4 regions of the Caballeronia sp. AZ1_KS37 genome follow, and region 1 is predicted to be linked to each of the others. Evidence: predicted binding sites of a transcription regulator. Region 1 holds the regulator's gene; each other region holds the start of a gene.
The links. Region 1 encodes LexA, which represses DNA repair genes until DNA is damaged. Its sites were predicted from a motif close to ACTGTATNNNNATACAGT; they were not measured.
Positions count from the first base shown of each region.

Region 2: the regulator LexA is predicted to act here: its motif matches at 1,549-1,566, upstream of imuA (translesion DNA synthesis-associated protein ImuA).
Region 3: the regulator LexA is predicted to act here: its motif matches at 4,070-4,087, upstream of NCS00_RS20420 (DUF2471 family protein).
Region 4: the regulator LexA is predicted to act here: its motif matches at 3,020-3,037, upstream of NCS00_RS20865 (putative DNA modification/repair radical SAM protein).

Region 1 is NZ_JALQDP010000006.1:103,285-109,002, forward strand. Features, by position in the region: gene NCS00_RS06695 (ABC transporter permease) at 1-233, opposite strand, end outside; gene nodI (nodulation factor ABC transporter ATP-binding protein NodI) at 238-1,200, opposite strand; gene NCS00_RS06705 (universal stress protein) at 1,514-2,023, shown strand; gene NCS00_RS06710 (DUF2939 domain-containing protein) at 2,059-2,658, opposite strand; gene NCS00_RS06715 (hypothetical protein) at 2,758-3,084, opposite strand; gene lexA (transcriptional repressor LexA) at 3,282-3,959, opposite strand; gene NCS00_RS06725 (sulfate ABC transporter substrate-binding protein) at 4,218-5,240, shown strand; gene cysT (sulfate ABC transporter permease subunit CysT) at 5,331-5,718, shown strand, end outside.
Region 2 is NZ_JALQDP010000043.1:211,613-217,330, reverse strand. Features, by position in the region: gene NCS00_RS30095 (Y-family DNA polymerase) at 1-905, opposite strand, end outside; gene imuA (translesion DNA synthesis-associated protein ImuA) at 829-1,536, opposite strand; gene NCS00_RS30085 (flagellar transcriptional regulator FlhD) at 1,980-2,276, shown strand; gene flhC (flagellar transcriptional regulator FlhC) at 2,279-2,863, shown strand; partial or broken gene NCS00_RS30075 (3'-5' exonuclease) at 2,868-4,347, opposite strand; gene NCS00_RS30070 (hypothetical protein) at 4,425-4,763, opposite strand; gene NCS00_RS30065 (hypothetical protein) at 4,817-5,230, opposite strand; gene NCS00_RS30060 (hypothetical protein) at 5,418-5,718, opposite strand, start outside.
Region 3 is NZ_JALQDP010000033.1:114,100-119,817, forward strand. Features, by position in the region: gene NCS00_RS20395 (YceI family protein) at 1-443, shown strand, start outside; gene tdh (L-threonine 3-dehydrogenase) at 454-1,491, opposite strand; gene NCS00_RS20405 (glycine C-acetyltransferase) at 1,574-2,776, opposite strand; gene NCS00_RS20410 (helix-turn-helix domain-containing protein) at 2,932-3,534, shown strand; gene NCS00_RS20415 (CsbD family protein) at 3,664-3,852, opposite strand; gene NCS00_RS20420 (DUF2471 family protein) at 4,117-4,473, shown strand; gene NCS00_RS20425 (DUF2252 domain-containing protein) at 4,538-5,718, opposite strand, start outside.
Region 4 is NZ_JALQDP010000034.1:51,854-57,571, reverse strand. Features, by position in the region: gene NCS00_RS20875 (SDR family NAD(P)-dependent oxidoreductase) at 1-369, shown strand, start outside; gene NCS00_RS20870 (UdgX family uracil-DNA binding protein) at 375-1,796, opposite strand; gene NCS00_RS20865 (putative DNA modification/repair radical SAM protein) at 1,796-3,007, opposite strand; gene NCS00_RS20860 (hypothetical protein) at 3,121-3,342, shown strand; gene NCS00_RS20855 (hypothetical protein) at 3,450-3,770, shown strand; gene NCS00_RS20850 (hypothetical protein) at 4,079-4,378, shown strand; gene NCS00_RS20845 (aldose 1-epimerase) at 4,389-5,321, opposite strand; gene NCS00_RS20840 (phytanoyl-CoA dioxygenase family protein) at 5,318-5,718, opposite strand, start outside.

The DNA.
Region 1 (5,718 bases):
TGCCCGACCATCAGGCCCAGACCGAGGCCGAGGCCGAAGAGGTAGATCATCGGATCGGCGAGATTGCCGATCATCGAGGCGATCGCGAGTTTCTTCCAGACGAGATAGTTGCGCCGCCACACGGACATCCAGTGCGTGGCGTTCGCGGGCAACGCGCTGGAAAGCGGCGTGAGGTTTTGTGCGCGCTTCGGCTCGCGCTGTTTGTCGATGCGGGATCGTTCGAGCGTATCCATTGGCTCAGTCCACCATCTCACGTCCGGTGAGACGCAGGAAAACATCTTCGAGATTCGCCGGACGATGCAGATAGCGCACGTCCGCGCGGCCCTTCACGCGCGCATGCACGGGCTGCGGATCGTCGACGTAGCAAAAGAGCGTCTCGCCGCTCACTTCCATGCGCGCGACGAGCGGCGCAAGCTCGGCGGCGAGCGCTTGCGGATCGGGTCCGTAGATTTCGATCACGTCCGAGCCGATCACCGATTCGATCAGCTCGCGCGGCCGTCCTTCGGCGATCTTGCGGCCCTCCTCGATCACGCACAGGCGATCGCAGAGACGCTCGGCTTCTTCCATGAAATGCGTCGTCAGCAGAATGGTCTTGCCGCGCGCAAGCAGCGAGCGCAGACGCTCCCAGATCAGATGCCGCGCTTGCGGATCGAGCCCGGTGGTCGGTTCGTCCATCACGAGCACATCGGGATCGTTGACGAGCGCGCGCGCGAGCGTGAGACGCCGCTTCATGCCGCCCGACAACTCGCCGACGCGCGCATCGGCCTTGCTCTCCAGCCGCGCGAACTCCAGGAGCGACGGTACGAGCGCATCCATGCGCGCGCCCGTCAGGCCGAAGTAGCGGCCGAACACCGTCAGATTTTCGCGGACAGTGAAATCGGGATCGAGATTGTCGAACTGCGGTACGACGCCCACACGCTCGCGGGCGAATCGGGCGCGCGCGGGCACCGGCTCGCCGACGAGACGGATCGCGCCGCTATCGGGCGAAGTGATGCCGAGCAGCATCTTGAGCGTCGTCGTCTTGCCCGCGCCGTTCGGTCCGAGCAGTCCGAAGCATTCGCCGGGCCGCACATCGAACGACAGGCCGTCGACGACCGTGCGCTCGCCGTAGTGCTTCCTTACTTCGCTGAATTCGATGGCGGGTGCGCGGTTTCCATCGGCGTCGCGTGTAGCGCTTTGTTGCAAAGATTGATCAGTCATGCATCTGTGCGCAGGGAAAGCCGGATGAGGGAAATCCAGCGGGCTAGTGTAATCCATTGCACCAAGGCGGCGCTTGGCGTGCAACCGCATGCTGCGCGCGCGTGTCAAACCGGTGCGGGGCGCGTCGAACCGGTTCCGGCCGAAAGTGCCAGAGGCTTGTCCGTCGACGTTTTTGTGGTTCTGGCACGGTGCGAGCTAGCGTGTTCGCGCCGGTAAGCGTTTTCCAGCGTTGTCTCCCATGGGACGACGCACGATGATGAATCAACGCCGCGGGCAAGTCGCGCTCAACGGCACGTTGGCCAGGGAGGTCAAGATGGAGAGCTACCGAAAAATCCTGCTGTGCTACGACGGCTCCAGAGAAGGCCGCAAGGCACTGCGTCAGGGCGCCAATCTCGCGCTCGACCTGAATGCGGAGACGCATGTGCTCGCGGTGGTGGATATGCGCTCGAGCATCGCGCAGAGCGCCGGACTGCTAACCGACATGGCCTGCGGACGCTTCGAAGAGGCCGCGCGCGACATCCTGCAAGAGGGCGTCGAATGGCTGCGCGAGCGTGGCCTTCAGGCACAGGGACATTTCGCGTTCGGCCATCCGATCGACGAAATCGCGGCGCTCGCCGACAGCCTTCAGGTCGATCTCGTCGTCGTCGGGCATCGCTGCCGCAGCGGCCTCGCGCGCTGGTGGATGGGCGCGGGCAACACGCCGCTGCTGGATCGCGTGAAGTGCAGCATCCTGGTTGCCGTCTGTCAGGCCGGTGAATCGGCCGAAGCGGAAGACGAAGCGGCGTACGCGGCGAAGCCCGTCAAGGCCGAAGCCGGGGCGTGATGCGGTGCGAAGCGTGAACCGCGACGCTTGACGCGTCAACCGTTGAGATCGACCGCGACGAGCTTCCACGACACGAGCCCGTTGCGGTGGAAGATCGCGGAGTATCGCGCATCGCCGGCGCCGTGTTGATACGTGACGACGAACGTGTTCAGGCTTCGATAACCCGCCGTCGTCTGAGGTGGCTCTTTCGGCGGCTGCCGTGCGGTCGTGACGCCGGACGCGGGCCCATTCCCCGCATTCGCTGGTGCGCCGTCGCCAGCTTGCGGCGGACGCTCGCCCGGATCGCCGCGCGGCGGGATGCCGTTCAGAATCGCCGCGACGCCGTCCGGTGTGGCATACGAATCCACCAGCGGACCGACGAGCGCCGCGCCGATCATCGCACCGATGATCGCGAGCGGATTCCCGCTCTTTTGAATATCCACGCGACGCGTGAGCAGCGCCGCGATCTGGTCCTTGAGGCTCGCGCGCAACGCCGGAAAATCGACGTATTCGTTGACGGTTTGCGCATCGCGCGCATCGGCCGCGCGCTTCACGCGATCGAGTGCGATGTAAGGCGATGCGTAAACGAAACCGAGCACCGCGACGATAACGAGGACGACGAGCGTAACGACAATAGAACGGGTAGTGCGGGACATGCTTGGGCCAAGCCTCTTGCAAAACGTGAATTACGGATTGACCGCGCGGGCGCCGGTTAAATCCCGTGAATTCACGTCGTGCGTGCGATGGCGTTCCATTCAGGCGAGGATTCCGCCGGCCAGCCCGGCATTTTCCTCGGCGATGCAGCGGTCGATCATGCGCGAAACCTCGTCGATCTTGCCCACCAGAATCACGCGCGATTGCCCGCGATACACGCGCACTGGCGCGCGCTGCTCGGCCTCGGCGTGCACCGTGCTGTTGAGGGAAACGCGAGCGAAGGCCGGCTGACGGGACGGCAACGCGGGCATTTCGTTGAAGAGATCGGGCGTGGCTTCGGCGCGCGGCATGCCGCAGGCGATCAGCGTGCGCAGATGGCGCAGGCGGCCGAATTGACGGAAGGGCAGCAGACGGGCAAAACGTTCCATGATGACTCTCCAGACGATAGGACGCACCGCGGCGCACCGCGCGCGGTGGCCGTCATGCTTGTTGTGTTGTGAGACGCCTGAATCAGGTGTCGAAAGCGGTTGGTGAGGCTATCTTGCGATGTCAATGAGACATTTCGTGTCTCGGTGCGAAAGTAATGTGCTTCGACTTTCGTGCCTTGCCCGTTCGCGGGCCAACATCAGAACTCGCCGGAGCGGATCAGCCCGACGGCAATGCCTTCAAGCGCGAAATCGCCGCTGCCGGCGCGCACGAAGATGTTTTCATACTCGGGGTTTTCGGCGATCAGTTCGACGCCGTCCGCGCGCCGTTTCCAGCGCTTGACCGTGACGTCGTCGCCAAGACGCGCGACGACGATCTGTCCGTCTTTCGCTTCGTTGCGCTTTTGCACGGCGAGAAGATCGCCGTCGAGAATGCCTGCGTCGCGCATCGAGAGGCCGCGCACCTTCAACAGATAGTCCGGCTTGCTGGAGAAGAGCGCGGGGTCACACGCATAGTGCTGCGAGATGTGCTCTTGCGCGAGGATAGGACTCCCCGCCGCGACCCGGCCGACGAGCGGCAGAGACAATTGCATGATGCTCTGATGCGGCAGCGTGAACTGATGCGGCAGCTCCTCGGACCGATCGATGCGAGATGCATCGCCGAGCAGCCGGATGCCGCGCGACGAACCCGCCGCCAGCTCGATGACGCCCTTGCGGGCCAGCGCCCTGAGGTGCTCCTCGGCGGAATTGGCCGAACTGAAGCCGAGCTCCGCCGCGATCTCGGCGCGCGTGGGCGGAAAGCCCGTGCGGTCGATCGCGCGCTGGATGAGTTCGAACACCTGCTGCTGCCGCGCGGTAAGTTTTGATGTTTTGGTCACTGGCTCGAGCCCCTGATGCACTGTATGAATGGACAGGTGACTGTATTTTTATACAGTATTTGGCGCTTTTCAAGCTTTACTTTAAGTTCGCGGCCACGAAGCCTCCGCACCGTCGAATCGCGCCCGCCGGCGCTTCTTCCATCCAGGAATATCGTTCTTAGCAGTTTTACGTATAAAAAAGTGAATAACGATTATTTTCAATCATATAGAGGCCTCGTTAGACTCATTCCGTCAATTCGATAAGACGGAGAACGGGGAATGCAAAGCATCAACACGGGATTGCGACGGCTTCTTGCTGCGGCGACGCTTGGCGCGGCGGGTTTGATCATGACGGCGCCGGCGCAGGCGGATACGTCGTTTCTGAACGTTTCCTACGACCCGACCCGCGAGCTGTATCAGGACTTCAATCAGGCTTTCGCGAAAAAGTGGAAGGCGGAGACGGGCGAGACCGTAACCTTCAAGCAGTCGCATGGCGGGTCGGGCGGCCAGGCGCGCGCGGTCATCGACGGACTGCAGGCGGACGTCGTTACGCTCGCGCTCGCTTATGACATCGACGCGCTCGCGGGCAAGGGACTCGTCGGCGCGGACTGGCAGAAGCGCCTGCCGGACAACGCATCGCCGTACACGTCGACGATCGTGTTTCTCGTGCGCAAGGGCAATCCGAAGCACATCAAGGACTGGGACGATCTGACGAAGCCGGGCGTGTCGATCGTCACGCCGAATCCGAAGACATCGGGCGGCGCGCGCTGGAACTACCTCGCGGCGTGGGCGTACGCGCAGCACAAGCCGGGCGGCAACGAGCAGACCGCCAAGGAGTTCGTGACGAAGCTCTACAAGAACGCCGGCGTGCTGGATTCCGGCGCGCGCGGCGCGACGACGAGCTTCGTGCAGCGCGGTCAGGGCGACGTGCTCATCGCGTGGGAAAACGAGGCGTTCCTGTCCCTGAAGGAATTCGGTCCGGACAAGTTCGAGATCGTGGTGCCGTCCGTGAGCATTCTGGCGGAGCCGCCGGTCGCGGTGGTCGACAAGGTCGTCGACAAACACGGCACGCGCAAGCTCGCCGAAGCGTATCTCAAGTATCTGTATAGCGACGAAGGGCAGCAGATCGCCGCGCGCAATTTCTATCGGCCGCGTTCGGACAAGGTGCCCGCCGATCTGACGAAGCAGTTTCCGAAGCTGAAGCTCTATACCATCGACGACACCTTCGGCGGCTGGACCAAGGCGCAGAAGACGCATTTCGCGGATGGCGGCGTGTTCGATTCGATCTATCAGCCGCAATAAGCGTCAACCGGCGACGCGGCGCGTTCAAGACGCCGCGCGCCCGAAGCAGCAACGCGCGCCCACCCCGCGCGCAAAAAGGATGATTCAAGGATGACGACTCTCACATTCAGGAAACCGAGCGCGCTACCCGGTTTCGGCCTGACACTCGGCATCACGGTGGCTTATCTGAGCCTCGTGGTGCTGATTCCGCTTGCCGCCACCTTCGCTAAGACGGCGACGCTCGACTGGGCGCAGTTCGTGCGCGCGGTGACGTCGCCGCGCGTGCTCGCATCGTATCGGCTGACGTTCGGCGCGGCGCTCGGCGGCGCGCTCATCAACGCGGTGTTCGGTTTTCTCGTCGCGTGGGTGCTCGTGCGCTACACGTTCCCGTTCAAGCGCATCGTCGATGCGATGGTCGACCTGCCGTTCGCGCTGCCGACGTCGGTCGCCGGCATTTCGCTCGCCGCGGTCTACGCGGGCAATGGCTGGATCGGGCAAT
Region 2 (5,718 bases), on a different contig from region 1:
GGTTCCGCGAGCGCGACCTCAATCGTCGTTGGTGGCAACGCCGCGCGCCCGCGTTCGTGTTCGAGTTCGATTGAGAAGCGCGTGAGCGCCAGTTGTTTGCTCGCAAGCCAACCGGTCAATTGCACGATGAGCCGTCGAGCTACGAAGAGCACGGCTTCCGCATGCTCGACGCGATCCGGTAACTCGATCCGTGCATTGAACGACGGCGGCGTCTGTACCCACTCATAGAGTTCAGGCGCTTCGCCCACGGCGCGATCAAGCGTATCCAGCAGCGCGGTACCGCAGCGCTTCTTAAGACCGGCGCGCGGCAAGCGCCGCAGGTCCGCGACGCTCGTGCATCCGAGACCATCGAACCAGTCGGCATAGCGTCGCGCTTCCAACACCAGCAAGGCGGGCAAGCGCGGCAATTGCCGCATCAGCGAGCGGATGGAGAGACGGCGGCCGCCGCGATAGCGGGCCATGAGCCATGCACTCTGGCCAGTGGGCGCGACGCTCATCCGCACCGTGAAGCCGAAGGCGGAGAGCGAGGCGCGGATCGCGCGTCTGAGCGCGCGAACGCCACCGAACAAGCGCAAGCTCGCCGACACGTCGACCAGAACCGTCTGCTCCTCAGCGATCGACACTTGCGGGCTGAACTGCATGAGGGCGGTCGCCACATCGGCAACCGCCTGCCGCTCCTTCAGTTCGTCTTTGTCGTGAATGCGCGCATCGGGCGCGAGCGTGAGAACGCCGCCTTTGCGCATGCCTACGCGAACGCCTGCGTCGTGCGCTGCCTGATCGAGCGCGACGACACGCTCGTGATCGAGCACGACCAAGCCGGAAGTTGTCTCACTCGTGGACGACCAGCTCGGCTGGAAGACTTCTCGGCTGAGGTGCGGCAGATACACGCCGATCCACATTTGCATGGCGATTCAACAGGATAGGCGAATGGGTCAGTCCAACGACAAGCGGCTCGTCACGCGCCGGGCCGCGGCGCTTCACGAACTCCAATGAAACGCTGTCGCGCGCAGGGCGTACAGCAATGCGAAGCGGGGCAGGCGACGTATCGCTCGCAGCAGCGAGCGGTCGGACCATGAAGAACAGCGATTCGCTCGTCTGCGCGGCAAGGTGCAGGCGGCGTAGCGCTTCAGGTCGCACATGCGTTTGCCAGAAGATCAGTGCGCCGAACGTCCCCGCGCGAAGAATCTGCTCACCCGCCCACCGCCCATCGGCGGTCTTCTGAGCGCGCACGACGTTGATCGACGTCTCAGGCAGACCCCAGTAAGCCGCCGCTTCGGGTTGAAAGCGGTGAGGCGGCTGCAGAAAAGCAATGCGCCGTGACGCGACCGCCTTCAGCGCCGGCAGCAGCAATCGCATTTCACCCACGCCCGGCTGCTGCACCAGCAGATCGGTCAGCGCGCCCTTGGGCCAGCCACCTCCCGGCAGTTCCGCGGCAAGCGTCTCAGATCCACACGGCACGACGTTCACGCGAGCAGAGGCCAGTTGCGAACCTCGCCATAAACTTGGATGAATGTCTTCGAGGGCTAACGCTCCCATGTCGAACCCCGTACTGTATGTTTGTACAGTAGTCTACCGGAAGGACAGCGTTTTGGTATGTCGGAGAAGTGCAACAACTTTCTCAGCGCAAGTAAGCTTGTCGCAGTAAAACGTCAGTCTTAATTGCCGAATCAGTATGATTTACCTAGTTTCGGCGACGCCGGTTTCCGCCCGCGATGAGGGCGACTGTGCTCGCGCAAGCGCGATCAGTGCTGCAAAGGGTGCACAGACCCTCAGAACGAAGAATATTCCGTCGTGAGGACAGCGGTAGAGGGAGAAGAATCTCATTCCGCGCCAACGATTGCGAAAAGGCTAAGTTCCCCTCGCAAACGTTTACCCTGTGTAACTATTTGTTGCAAAGTGGCTTTTGTAATCAGACAATTCGTTCGCGCCTTGATTGACAGCGCGACGAGCAAGTCGAAATTACTCTCTGGTCTGCCGCTATGAACACCACCTCCGATCTCAGTGCTATCCGCGAATTGAACATGTCGTACCTCATGCTCGCGCAACGCGTTCTGGCATCGGACCGGGAAGCGGCACAGTCGCACTTGGGTCTCTCGGTGGATATGGCAGACATGCTTCTGAAGCTTTCGCCGGAACAGACGCTGAAACTCGCGTCGTCGTCGCAAGTGCTGTGCTTCTTCCGCATGAGCACGGATGCGATGCTCGCGGGCCTCGCCGGTCGCAGCCACGACGTTGTGGCGTCGCCCGTCGCTAACGACGTCCTTTTGGCGGCCTGATGATGACCACGACTACGCCTTCAAAGAGCCTCGCTGAGGAAGCTGCACAAGTCATGCGCGCCATCACGCTGATCAAGCTCGGCGCACGTATGCAAGTGCTGGAATCGGAAATCCCAACGATTTCGCGTGAGCGGCTCATTCGTCTGTATCGAGAAGTGAAGGGTGCATCGCCGCCCAAGGGCATGCTGCCGTTCTCGGAGGACTGGTATCTGACGTGGGCGCCGAACATCCATACGTCGATGTTCGCAAACGTCTACGCCTTTCTCGAAGCGAACAGCAAAGGCTTGGACCGCGTGGATCTGCTGACTCGCGCCTACTCGCTCTATGCCGAGCACTTCGACATGATCGGCGAGCCGTTGCAGATGGACCTGACGCGCGCCTGGACCTTCATCCGTTTCAAGGACGCCGGCATTCTGCGTCTTGCGGGCTGCACACGTTGCCGCGGCAAGTTCGTCGCGCACGCCCAAGAGCCGTCGCATTCGATGGTGTGTGGCATCTGCCAGCCGCCGTCACGAGCAGGCAAGACGAAAGCGGCCGCGAAAGCCGCGCTCGAGCGAGACGCCGCCTTGCAGGCAAAAGCGGCCTGAGCGTTTATCCGCGAGCGGCCTTCGGCACGTTGAAGAGCCGAAGCAGTTCGTCGCGAACATCCGAGATGTCGAGCACGTGTTGCGCGCGCGTGAGCGCGACATACAGCAGCCGCATCTCGTCCTCGTCCAAGGTCAGCCGACCGTCGACCATCTTGAAGCGGAAGTCGTTGACGATCCGCACCCGCTTCCATTCCAGCCCCTTCGCCCGGTGGATGGTCGAGATGACATAGTCAGCTTGGCCTTCTGGCGTTTGGCGTTGAGCGAGCGCGCGCAAGTAGTCGGTGCCGCGATCGTCGACGATCTCGACGACAGGCAGCAAGTCGCGTCCGACCGCGCTGCGCGCGAAAGCCTGCGCTTCTTTCCAGTTTTCGAATAGCGATAGGGCGATTGGTCGGAAGGTGCGCCTTCCGTTGAGCAACTGATCGGCGCCGTCCGCAAAAGCAATGATCTCGCTCGGATTCATGCGAAGCGCTGGCCGGTGCCCCATCTCAATGCCCGCCGCGAACTGCCAGATTGCCGTCGCGTTCTTGCGGCAAAGCACCGCGTCCACGGGCGGCTGTACCGACGGATCTTCGACCATGATCGAGCCGATGGTCGGCTGGCCGCGGATCGGGGTGGATTCCCCAAAGCAGTGCGAGCACACAACTCGCGAGTCCTGCGAAGGTCGGCCCGAAACGAAACGATTCGGTCAGCGGTCGCTCTGGCGCATTGATCTGTGCCATCGCGTTGACCGCGCCGCGCCACTCGTAGATCTGCTGATACGGGTCGCCCACGTAGATCGTCTGCGCGTGTCGTTGCTGGGCAAGAACGGACAGCATGATCCCATCGCTATCCTGGGCTTCGTCGAACAAGATGAAGTCGGCGTTGATACGCGGATTGGACTGTCCCCACACCTTCAGATAAACGTCCGGCTGTATGGCCTTCAGACCGCGGGGGTTGATGCTTTCCGCCCACAACCGCCCAACGCTCGGTGCGAGCTGCTCGCGCAGCCAGTCGGCCGCGTCGTCGCGGATCTTTTCGTCGACCGGTACATGGAAGGGCTGCGGCGTATGGTCGGCGGATCGACAGAACCGGCCGAGCCCGTCGGCGATCATGCGGCCAATTTCGAACGGCGCGACCTCCGCATTCTTTCCCGTGATGGTCGGCACTTCGATTGGCCCGAAGCCATAACGGGCAGCGAGTTCATGCGGTGGCTCAGACGGCAGATTGATGCGCGCGGTCAGCCACGCGGGAGCGCTTGCATAGGCGAGCGAATGGACAGTGCGCGCTGAGACGTTGGCCGGGAAGCCGCGCCGCGCCGAGTCCGCGATTTCCTTGTTGAATGCGAGGTAGCTGCCGCGCTGGCCGGTAAGCTGCTGAGCGACGAGCCGCAGCGTCGAGGTCTTGCCTGCGCCCGCGTACGCTTTGACTTTGAGATCACCGCCGCTTCTCGCGGCTTCGACGACCGCTTCCTGTTCCGCCGTCGGTTTGTATGCCTTGGCCACCGAACGCCCTTCCAACGAAAAGAAGCAGTGTGCCGCAAGTTCGTCCGACAGGCCTCGGATGGGCTTGCTGGAGGCTACTATTTGCGTCCGTCGGCGACGAAGCGGAACGGGAAGACAAGACGCCCCAAATCATCGCGCTCAAGCGGAACGTCCGGGCCGTCCAGCAGCTTCTCGACCTCTTCGGCCTCGGGCAATGGCGGCCACGGCCAAGCTTTAGTTGCCCACGATGGAATCTCGGCCTGACGAACAAAGCCGAACTCCTCTGGCTCTTCCCATATCAAATCGAACGTCTCGTTGAGGATTTGCTGCATATAGGCGACGTGCTCAAGACGCATCGACCACCAGTGACGGCGAATGCGGTCCTCGCCGGCGATCACGGTGCGCGATTGGAGGTCCAGCACGAACCGGTGCTTCATGTACGGGTCGCTGGCCCATAACGAGTCCCACTCCCCGACCGCATATCGTTGCTTTACTCCTGCCAATAGTGTCCCCACTGGTGGTGCTCGCGCGCCTCTACGGCCACCGCCATGATCTCGCCTAGGCCGAACTCTGGATTGTCACGTTTTACCGCGATGAACCGGTCGACAAGCGAAGGCGCAACCCGGAGCATGCACAACGCCTTCAGCTCAACAAAGTCGAAGAGGCTAGTCATGATTGGCCGATTCGCGACTAGGGCGCTAATCTCGTGGCATAGCACCGCTTGCCGTCGATCCGGCAAGCCGCGCTTCTCCATCACGTCGGTGAACACTGCTCGTTGCGCGAGATTGCGGTCCTCAGCAGTGGCGAATTCTCTGGAATCGATCTCCAGCAGCGCGAGGTTGATCTCGTCACCGGCGGCGATGAAATCCGACAGGACTGGCGGTTCGTAGGACATGAAGGACATGGCGGTCGAAAGTTCTGGAATAAATCTGATTTAGCGGATGAAATCAGCCGTTCTTAAGGGTCCGCCTAATAGTTGTGCGCATCTAATCAGTCCCGCAGGGCTTCAATAAGCCACGGCTCCGCAGGGCGACCGGGATCGACGTCCACAAAAAGCTCAGCGAAATTCTTAAGGGCTTACCGAAAAGTCCCTATTTGGACCGTTGTTTCAGAACCTTCAGCAGCCAAGCGTCAACGGGGCGGGCACTTGCTAGGTCCACAAATATGGGCAAACTGCCGCCGACGATGTCGCGCGACTCAACGGCGACAACCGCCGGTTTCCATGGTTCGCCAACTGGTCGAGTGCTCGGCAGGTCAGCCGCGTTGAAATCGAGCGAGTACTCGGTGAATCCCTGATCTGTTTCCACCACGACGCGCGTGCGGTCCACGCGAATGCCCCGAAGCTCTTGGCCGACAATGCGACCGATGACGACGTCGAGTTCTTGCTCTCGC
Region 3 (5,718 bases), on a different contig from region 1:
TCGATAAGACCACGGCGCAACTCGACTGGAACGCGGACGGAATGTCCGGAAGCTCGGTACGCGCGCGAATCGACGCGTCCAGCGTCAACACCAATGTGCCGCTGCTCGATCGCATGCTGAAAGGGCCGGACATGTTCGATGGCGCGCGTTATCCGGACATCGTTTTCGTCAGCACGGCGTTTCAACGCACCGGCGAAGACAAGGGCATATTGACGGGCGATCTGACGATACGCGGCACGACGAAGCCGGTCACGCTCAACGTGACGTTCAACGGTCACGCGGTCAATCCGCTCACGAAGCAGGAAACGCTGGGCTTCTCCGCCGACGGACATTTCAGCCGCGCTCAGTTCGGACTGACGACGTGGTATCCGGCCGTCGGCGACGATGTGCACGTCGCCATTCAGGCCGAATTTTCGAAGGCGTCTGCGGACAACGCGCCGTGATGCGTGCCGCTCAGGCCGCGACGGCGGTCCAGTCGAGCACGACCTTGCCGCTGTTGCCGGAAAGCATCGTGTCGAATGCGCGCTGATAGTCGTCGACGGGAAACGTGTGCGTGAGGATCGGGGAGAGATCGAGGCCGCTTTGCAGCATCGCGACCATCTTGTACCAGGTCTCGAACATCTCGCGTCCGTAGATGCCCTTGATTTCGAGTCCCTTGAAAATCACCTGATTCCAGTCGATGGCGGTCTGCGCCGGCGGAATGCCGAGCAGTGCGACCTTGCCGCCGTGATTCATCGATTCGAGCATCGCCGTGAATGCGCTCGGCACGCCGGACATTTCCAGGCCCACGTCGAATCCTTCGGTCATGCCGAGTTCGCTCATCACGTCGCGCAGGTTTTCGTTGGCCACGTTGACCGCGCGCGTCGCGCCCATCTTGCGGGCAAGTTCGAGCCGATAGTCGTTCACATCGGTGATGACGACGTTGCGCGCGCCGACGTGCCGCGCGATCGCCGCAGCCATCACGCCGATCGGCCCGGCGCCGGTAATCAGCACATCCTCGCCGACGAGATTGAATGAAAGGGCGGTGTGCGTCGCGTTGCCGAAGGGATCGAAGATCGCAGCGAGATCGTCGGAAATGTCAGGCGGAATCTTGAACGCGTTGAACGCCGGGATCACGAGAAACTCCGCAAATGCGCCTTCACGATTCACGCCCACGCCGACCGTGTTGCGGCACAGGTGACGACGGCCCGCGCGGCAGTTACGACAAAAACCGCATGTGATATGGCCTTCGCCCGACACGCGATCGCCGATGGCGAAGCCGCGTACTTCCTGTCCCATCTCCACGATCTCGCCGACGTACTCGTGACCGACATGCATCGGCACCGGAATCGTCTTCTGCGCCCATTCGTCCCATTTCCAGATGTGGATGTCGGTGCCGCAGATCGCCGTCTTCCGGATGCGGATAAGAACGTCGTTGTGACCGACTTCGGGTCGCTTCACGCGCGTCAGGGTGAGGCCGGGTGCGCGTTCGAGTTTGGCGAGGGCTTTCATTGCGTTTGATCCTGGCGTTTGATCCTGGCGTTTGGTCTTGATGATGCTGCTTCGAAGGTCGCGGGCCTTTATGCGCATAAAGTCAGCCGATGACGCCGAGGGATCGGCCGACGCGAGCGAACGCATCGACTGCACGATCGATCTGTTCCGGCGTGTGTGCCGCGCTCATCTGCGTCCGGATGCGCGCGCGTCCTTTCGGCACCACAGGGTAGGAAAAGCCAATCACATAGACGCCTTCGTCGAGCAGCGCATCAGCCATCTTGGACGCGAGTTGAGCGTCGCCGAGCATGACCGGAATGATCGGATGTTCACCGGGGACAAGATCGAAGCCGAGCGCGGACATCGCCTTGCGGAAGTGCGCCCCGTTCTCGCGGACGCGCCGGCGCAACGTCGCGCCTTCGTCGCTCGCGAGCAGTTCAAGCACTTTCAGCGATGCCGCGGCGATGTTCGGTGCCAACGTGTTCGAGAAAAGATACGGCCGGCTGCGCTGACGCAGCAAATCGATGACTTCCTTATGCGCGGCGACATAGCCGCCTGACGCGCCGCCAAGCGCCTTGCCGAGCGTGCCGGTAATGATGTCGACGCGATCGAGCACGCCGCATTGCTCCGGGGTTCCGCGCCCGTTCTCGCCGATGAAGCCGACGGCGTGGGAATCGTCGACCATGACGAGCGCACCGTAACGGTCAGCGAGATCGCAGATGCCGGAAAGGTTGGCGATGATGCCGTCCATCGAAAAAACCCCGTCGGTCGCGATCAGCTTGAAGCGTGCGCCGGCTGCATCGGCTTCCTGAAGACGCGCTTCCAGATCGGCGAGGTCGTTGTTCTTATAGCGCAGACGCCGGGCCTTCGAGAGCCGCACGCCGTCGATGATGCTGGCGTGATTCAGTTCGTCGCTGATGATCGCGTCTTCTTCGGTCAGCAGCGTTTCGAAGAGGCCGCCGTTTGCATCGAAGCAACTCGAATAAAGAATGGCGTCGTCCGTTTCGAGAAAACGCGCGATCGCCTGTTCGAGTTCCTTGTGCACGGTCTGCGTGCCGCAGATGAAACGCACGGACGCCATGCCGAAACCATCGGCGTCCAGTCCGTCCTTCGCGGCCTCGATCAGCCGGCGATCGTCCGCGAGACCCAGGTAGTTGTTCGCGCAGAAGTTAAGCACCGCCGCGCCGTTCGCGAGCCGAATGTCCGACGACTGCGGACTCGCGATGACGCGCTCTGTCTTGTAGAACCCCGCAGCGCGAATTTCGTCGAGCGTCGAACGCAAATGGGAGAGATATCGGTCTTTCATCGCAATCCTTGTTCTGGGCCTGCCAATGCAATCCGCGCCTCGTGACTCGCGCGCGCCGTCCTTAGCCCTGTTATAGTGCATCCATCGCATCGGACATGTTCGATATTTCGAACGCATTTCCGATATGCCGAACACTTTACGGGATTGGTCGATTCATGGCAAGCACGGGTTCAGAGGGAAAAGCAGCCGATCTCGCGGGCGCAGGCGCAACACCGCCGCGCGTCGGAGAGATCATTCAACGCTTGCGCAGCGAACGGAAGCTGACCCTCGACGATCTGTCGCGCGCGGCCGGCGTGTCGAAGTCGATGCTGTCGGAGATCGAGCGCGACAAGGCCAATCCGACGATCGCCGTCGCGTGGCGACTGACCAATGCGCTCGGCATCAGCCTCGACCAATTGTTCGCGCAGCAAAGGCCCGCCGAAGCGATCCGCGTTTCGGGGCTGCACGAAATACCGACCCTGAGTGGGGACAACGGCGGCTATCAGTTGCGCGTGTGGGGACCGATTGAACTCGCCGGCAAGTTCGAGTGGTACGAACTTACCCTGCAATCGGGCGCCGCGCTCACGTCGAATGCGCACGAACCGGGAACGCGCGAGCATCTCACAGTGCTGAACGGTTCCATTGAGGTCGATGCGTCGGGTGCGACGCGTCGTCTGAAGGCGGGGGAAACCGCGCGGTATGCCGCGGACGAGGCGCACGCGATCCGGAATGTCGGGCGCGCGGAGGCCAAGGCGTTGCTCGTCGTCATCCACGGCTGATGCGTTGAGCGTCCGGAACTTTTTGCGCATAAAGTCGGCGCGCCGCCGTGCGCCCGCCAATAAAAACGGGACGCATCGAGCACGTCCCGCTCAAAGCGGCGCCGGAGTCGCGGCGCCGGTTGGCCCGTCTTACGGGTTCTTTTTCACGCTGTCCTTCAGATCCTCGCGTGCATCGCCCACGCCTTTTTGGACCTTGCCGGCTGCTTGCTGCATGTCGCCCTTGGCTTCCTGAGCCGTGTCCCCCGTCATTTTGCCGACGCCCTCGTTGATCTTTCCCTTGACCTGCTTGCCAACGCCTTCGGCTTGATCCTTGTTCATGTCAGTTCTCCCGTGGTTTGCAGCGCTGTTGGCCGCGCGGTGCCGTCGAACGAACGCAGAAACTGCCTGCGCGTTCCGCTCAGGAGTTTCCCAAGCACGGTTAAACGATGCGCTTTGTCGGCAGGCGCGCATAGCCGCGCATGTCTGAAACGCACGTAGGCGGAATCGCACATACACCCGGTTCGACTAGCGCGACGCTATTTTCATTGCAACAAGTACTGTATATTTGTACAGTACAATAAGACCGGCCGGAAGGGGTGGATCATGGAGTCGAATGGTGAAAACCTGAGCAGAAGGCAGTTCGCCCGCGCGGTGCATGACCTCGAGCGCATCACGCGTCAGATCGCGGGGCGTTACATCGATAAAGGAGTGCCGCTGACCTGGCGGCTGTTGCATGCCATCGAGGCGGAGGCCGTCGCGGACCTCGGATTCGCGGGACGACACGAAGCCGCCTTGCGCGAGCTGTTCGCGCGTCCCGATGACTTTCATTTCCCCGAAACCGATGACGTCGTCGACGTTGCATCCTCGGATGCCTTGCCCGCCGTTTTCGCCTTCGCCGTAGACGCCTACGAGCGCGCATCGCGACAGAATCGGCCGCGAGCAGTCAGCGCTGCGCATTGACGCATCCCGCGGCACGCGACTGAACCCGCGTGCCCCGGTTCATGTCATCGCGCAGCGGATCGTTTCACGGCGCGAACTCCGCCGCGATGTCCGCATCCGAACGCGATTCGAGCTTGCCGTCCCGGCACGCAACGCGAAACACCTCGTAGTCCTTTTCCACCTGATCCGCGTAGGCGCGACCGTAGCGCACTAGAACGTCGGCCATTCGATCGCTGTTGCCCAGGTAGCCCGAGATTTCCGGCGCGCATCCGCCGGACTTCGCGTGCGCGCGGGCAAGCGCCCAGCCGCAAAGCACGGCGTACTCGCGAAAGACGTCGTCGCTGAAAGTATCGAGTTCTGCGGAAATTTTCATGTCGCGTAACTGGCGGATGTAGAGCGTGCGCCCGAGCGGTCCGGTCGCCCAGCCGAGAAACGGGTCCGTGGCGGCCTGCATCAGACGTTGTCCGTGAACGACGCGGTGCCCGTCGTGTTTGATATCGTCGGCGTGCTTCGCATGTTTCGTGAATCTCGCGACGACCGACGTCGATGCCTCCTTCATCTGCAGGAAAAGCGGCTTGTCGTGATGATCCGTGAGCAGCAAAACGAGGCAGCGCGTGCCGACGCTGCCCACGCCGACCACCTTGAACGCGACGTCCTGCAGGCTGAATTGCGACAGCAATCTCGCGCGCTCCGGCGTAAGCGTCGCGACATAATCGCGCACGAGCGTCGCGAGCGCATCTTCACGACTGGCTTTGAGCGTCATCCAGCCGTCGTTCTTATCGATCAGCGTGCTCTTGCCGTGGATGTGAAACACGGCAGGCGGCGCATCGCGAATGCGCCACGTGTCGCCGGTTCGGTCGGCGAGTTTCGGCAGCATCGTTTCGTGCGTGCGGCGCGAAGCCCGTTCGATGCCGCGCTTGATGCGCCGCCGCGCGTCTTCGCTCTGCACGGCCTGGTACATGCGATCGAAGGTGATGCGCTCGTACCAGAGATCGAGCACGCTCATTTCAGCGTACTCGCGCAGATGCGTCTGATAGCTGCGCGCGGCGACAAACGCGAACTCGTCCGCAGCCAGATCGCCGTGGCCGAGATGCCGGCCGGCGATCGTGAAGCTCGCGACCAACCGTTTCAAATCCCATTCCCACGGACCGGGCGCGGTTTCGTCGAAGTCGTTGAGATCGAAAATGAGCGCGCGCTCCGGCGTTGCGAAGCCGCCAAAGTTGGAAAGATGACAGTCGCCGCAGATCTGAATGGCGATGCCGCTGT
Region 4 (5,718 bases), on a different contig from region 1:
AGCGAGAGCGGCATTCAGATTCCCGTCGAGATGATTCATTACGGCGTGACCAAATCGGCGCAGATTTCGCTCGCGCGCGGCCTCGCGGAAACCTGCGCGGGCACCGGCGTGACCGTCAATTCGGTGCTGCCGGGGCCGACGAGTTCCGAAGGCGTCACCGAGTTCGTCGAGAAACTGTCGGGCGGCAAGAGCTTCGGCGAATTCGAGAAGCAGTTCTTCGAAGAAGCGCGGCCCACGTCGATTCTCAAGCGCTTCATCACGCCCGAGGAAATCGGCAGCATGGTGGCGTACGTGTGCTCGGAGCTTTCATCGGCGACGAACGGCGCGGCGTTGCGCGCGGATGGCGGCGTCGTGCGCGCGGCGTTCTGAGCGCGCTAGGCCTTCAACGACGACGCCAGCTCCAGCGCCGCAACGATAGCCGCGACGGTTTTTTCGCGCGCGGCTTCGTCGTTCTGGCGCAGCGCGTAGGACGGGTGATACGTCGCGACGACCAGCTTGTCCCGATACGGCACGACGCGCCCGACATGCGCCGAAAGCGTCGCGCGCCGTCCGAAAAGCGCGGCCAACGCGGTCGCGCCGAGCGTGACGATCACCTTCGCGCCGACGTCATGCAGTTCCTGTTCGAGCCAGTACGAACAGGCTTCGACCTCCTGCTGCGCGGGCGTCTTGTGCAGACGGCGCTTGCCGCGCGGCTCCCATTTGAAGTGCTTCACCGCATTGGTCAGATAGACGTGCTCGCGCACGACGCCGGCACGCTGCATCGCGTCCTGAAGCAGCTGCCCGGCCGGTCCGACGAACGGCTCGCCCTTCAGATCCTCCTGATCGCCGGGCTGTTCGCCGAGCAGCATGATGCGCGCATCGGACGGACCGGCGCCGTGCACTGCCTGCGTCGCGTTGCGCCACAGATCGCAGCGGCGGCAAGTATCGAGCGATGTGGGCGCGTCCCGCTCCGGCTGCGCTGCGAGCGCATCGACCTGAACCGCCTTGCCGCCGAGCGCGCCGACGTTTTGCGCCTGCGCGACGCGTCGCGCGCCGCCGCGCGCATCGCTGACGAGCTTCGGGATCAGTGCGCCTTCCGGCAGCCCTTTCCAGAAACGCACCGGCATATGCTGTTCGAGCGCGGATTCGTTCAGTCGCGCCGGATTGAAGATGCTGCGGTAGTAGGTCATCCAGAGCGCTTCGGCGGCATCCGGCAAGACCGCCGCATGATCCGACGCCAGCGCGCGGCCGCGCTCCAGTTGCAGGCGCTCGCCATCGAACATCGCGGCGCCGTCGGGCGTTGCGATGAGCCACGTCGAGCGTCCCATGCGCGCGGCGAAATGCTCCGCGCCCCACGCGAGCACGTCGTGATCCGGCTCGTACCACGCGACGAATTCCGGCGCGCCGAGCGACGCGTCGCGCTGCCGGAAGCGCACATACGCGATCATGTCGTGCTGCGCGCGGCGCACCGCCTTCGCCATCTTGTAGAGGCGCGCGCCGTCTTCATCGGCGGGCGATGCCACCGAGCGGTCGCCCTGCGCCCAGCGCCACAGCACGCGATATAAAAAGCTCCAGCGGCGCGCGTCGCGAAAATGCGCGGCGTCTTTCAGCAGCGATGCGAGTTCGCGCGACACGCGGATAGGCGGCGCATCCGCTGCCTTCGTCGCGTTCGCCGATCGCGCCGACTCGTTGAACAACGCCGGCTCCGCCTGAGCCGTACGCCAGTCGATCGATTCGGGCGGGAGCTTTTGCGCGAGCGCATCGAGCGCGGCGACGCGCCAGGCGTCGAATTCGTCGTCGATGGCGATGACGTGCATCAGATCAGCGAGAGCTGCACCGGGCCGGTCGCGAGCGCGCGCCGCAGACTGTCCGAAGGCGCTTCGTCGAGCGGCGGCCGGTAATCCGCCGTGACGACGAACGGCTTCACCTTGTCCATGCCGCAGCGCAGCCGCACGAGATCGTGATAGCGCACGCGCCGCTCGCGCCGCAACTCCACGATGCGCTTCGCGTTGCGCATGCCGATGCCCGGCACGCGCGCGATCATGCGCGCGGGCGCGGCGTTCAGATCGACGGGAAAGCGCTCGCGATGCGCAAGCGCCCACGCGAGTTTCGGATCGACATCGAGCGGAAGGTTGCCGGCATCGCCGAGCAGTTCGGCGGCGGCGAAACCGTAGCCGCGCATCAGAAAATCCGCCTGATACAGCCGATGCTCGCGCAAGAGCGGCGGCGCTTTCGACGGCACGCCCGAGGGGCTGTCAGGAATCGGGCTGAACGCCGAGTAATACACGCGCTTTAGCTGATAAGAGCCGTACAGCGTTTCGGCGGTGCCGAGGATCGTGCGGTCGTCGGTTTCATCGGCGCCGACGATCATCTGCGTGCTCTGCCCCGCCGGCGCGAACTTCGGCGCGCGCGGCTCCGCTTCCGATTCCTCGCGCGCGACGCGGATGTTGCCCATCGCCAGCTTGATCGTGCGGCCGCTCTTTTCCGGCGCGAGCCGCTCGAGGCTGATTTCCGTCGGCAATTCGATGTTCACGCTCAGACGGTCGGCATAGCGTCCCGCTTGCGCGATGAGTTCTGGATCGGCATCGGGAATCGTCTTCAGATGGATGTAGCCGCGAAATCCGTGCTGCTCACGCAGCAATTTCGCGACGAGAACGAGCTGCTCCATCGTGTAGTTCGACGAACGAATCACTCCGGAACTGAGAAACAACCCGTCGATGTAATTGCGACGGTAGAAATCCAGCGTGAGCGTAACGACTTCTTCCGGCGTGAAGCGCGCACGCGGCACGTTACTGGACCGGCGATTGATGCAGTACCGGCAGTCGTACAGACAAAAGTTCGTCAGCAAAATCTTGAGCAGCGAGACGCAGCGCCCGTCGGGCGTGAAGCTGTGGCAGATGCCGGAGCCGGTGCTCGCGCCGAGGCCATCGATGCCGCGCGACTCGCGTTTGGGCGCGCCGCCGCTCGCACACGACGCGTCATATTTGGCGGCGTCGGCGAGAATTTCGAGCTTTTCGGAGAGATCCATCTTGATTATGGTACTGTATGTTTATACAGTACCTCACGAGAGGCGCGGAGTCAAAGGTAATCACGGCATCGCACGCTTCGCGCCTGCCCTCGCAATCTCTTTCGGAGCCTTTCATGCGATTCGACTACAAGACGTTTCACATCGACTGCACCGCCCATCACGACGAAGACGGCAGCTACTACGCGCACGCACGCATCACGCGTCCGGCGGACGAGCGCACCGCGCATGCGGAAGTATTCGAATCGGGCGAGCTGGATGCGTTCGCGAGCGAGTCGGATGCGGTCCATTGCGCGCGGGCGTGGGCCATCGAGTGGTGTGACGAGGCGACCGCATGACAATTCGATTTCTTCCCGCGGCACGGTGATTGCGCAATGTAATCGGCGACGCCGCAGCTTTGCGCAAGGCGGCGCGCATCGAGATCGTTGATCAACGGGAGGAAACCATGAAGAACGCCAAGAGAAGTTTGATTGTGTCGGCCATGATTCTGGGCTTGTCGGGCGCGGCATTCGCGCAAGGCGCGGGCGGCGGTGCCGGCGGCGGCGGCGCGGGTGGCGCAGGCGCGGGTGGCGGCACGGCGGGCGGCAACGGGGCCGGTCAGGGCGGCACCGGAATGGGCACGCCGAACAGCAACGGTGTAACCGGCTCGACGTCGGGCGCATCGGGCTCGAACACGATGGATTCGTCCAAGGGCAGCAGCAAGATGCACAAGAAGGGCAGCTCGGGATCGAACATGTCGGGCGGCACCTCCGGCAAGTCGGAATAAACGTATTGAGTTTCCACGTTTCGGCGCGCCCGGACTTTCGCAAGTCCGGGCGCGTTTTTCGTGCTTCTTCTTTAAACCCGCACGCCTATCCCCACCAAGGTATCCCTGCCAGATAGGGATTTCTCGCGCCTTCCCATCGCCGTAAGGTAATCCCCGAGCGCCATTCGTCGCGCCCGGTGCGTCGTCATTTGTCGCGTCGGACGAAGCGAGCCCGCGCTCGATCCATTCATCCGTCCATCGGCAAAGCGGCAAGGAGTCCGAGACTCGCGTTCCCGGCTGCTTGTGCATTCGTTTCAAGGAGCTGGAACATGAAGGCAAAGATCAACCCGAAATTTCTCGCGATGATGGCAGCATGCGCGGTCGTGTCAGGAATCGGTGTCGCGCACGCGCAAGGCATGCCCGCCGATGCGCAGCAACTCGTCCAGACGATGCGCCCGATGTACATGTCGCAGGCCATGCCCGATGAATCTCAGACGCAAACCGCCGCGACGCCGCAACAAGCCTCCGGCGGCGACTCCGCGTACGGCGGCATGAAGCCCGCCTCCGCGAGCGGACATCGCGATAGCGACTGCAGCCCGGCGAACTGCAACGTTTTCTTCGGTCAGTAGGCGCGACGCCTTATTCCGTGTGAGTCGTCCAGGCGAATGTCGCGCTGACCGACTCGCCCGGTTCCAGCACCGCGCCGCCCTTCGCGGCGCGGTCGACATCGAGATTGACCCAGTCCGCCACGTTGCTCACCGGTTCAACGCAGAGCAAATCGGGATGCGACTTCGGTGCATACACCACCAGGGCATCGAACGGCGCTTGCGCGCTGAGCGTGACCGCGCGGCGTTCGTCGGGCCACGCGATCGTCGCCGTGCGCGACCAACCGGCGAAGTTGTTGTCGAGATCGAAGGCATCGGCGGACATGCCTTCTTGCGACGCCATCGCATCGACGCACGGATGCGCGCCCGCATGCGTGGGCAGCAGATCGGGCGTGCTGTGCCACATCGACGCGACGCGTGCGTGAACGCGCGTATTGCGCGTGCGCGGATAGTACGGGTGATGTCCCATGCCGAACGGCATCGGCCGATCGGACAGGTTGCGCGCGGAGAGCGTCACGCTTAGCGTGTGGTCATCGAGCGCGATGTCCTGCGTCGCCTCGTATGCGAACGGCCAGTGACGCGCGGCATCGCGCGAGGGTTCGTGCAAAAATTGCAGACGCGCGCGGGCGTCCGACACATCGCCGACACGCCACGGCAAGCGCCACGCGTTGCCGTGCAGCGCGTGCGCAAAGGCGTTGCCGTCGCCGGAAAGATCGATGAGCGCACCGTCGAACACGAAGCGCGCATCGCGGATGCGATTGCAGTACGGCAGGAGCGGAAAGCTCGCCATGCCGAGCGGATCGCGTGCGGCCAGCGCGGCGGGCGTCGCGGGACGCAACCAGTCGATCGTACGTCCGTCGCGCGTTTCGTCGAAGGCCGCGATCGATCCGCCCACGTGCGGCGCAAGCAGCACGCGCCGCGCGCCATGACGCAGTTCGACGAGCGGATCGGACGGCGCGGCGCTCAATATGCAAACTGCCGATAGCTTTCGTCGAAGGTGCGCGCCGTCGTTTCCACCTGAGGATTGAAGCGCAGCAGCCGCCGCGCGCGCGGAGGCAACGCGGCGAAGACGTCGCGCGGCACGTCGATATGCACCTCGGGCCGGAAATACCACGCGCGGCTGTAGCCGATCACGACCATCGGACGCGGCTCGCCGATGAGATTCGGCGTACCGCGATGCAGGCCGCGCACATCGCGAATCATCACGTCGCCGACTTTCATCGGCACGCGCTCGGCGGGGAAGCGCCCTGCTTCGAGACCGGCCAGCGCCTCATCGCGCGACATGCGATGCGTGCCACGCGTCGTTTCGAGCGGACCGTTGCGGTCATCGACATCGACGAGCGGGAAATTCACCGCTAGCTGAA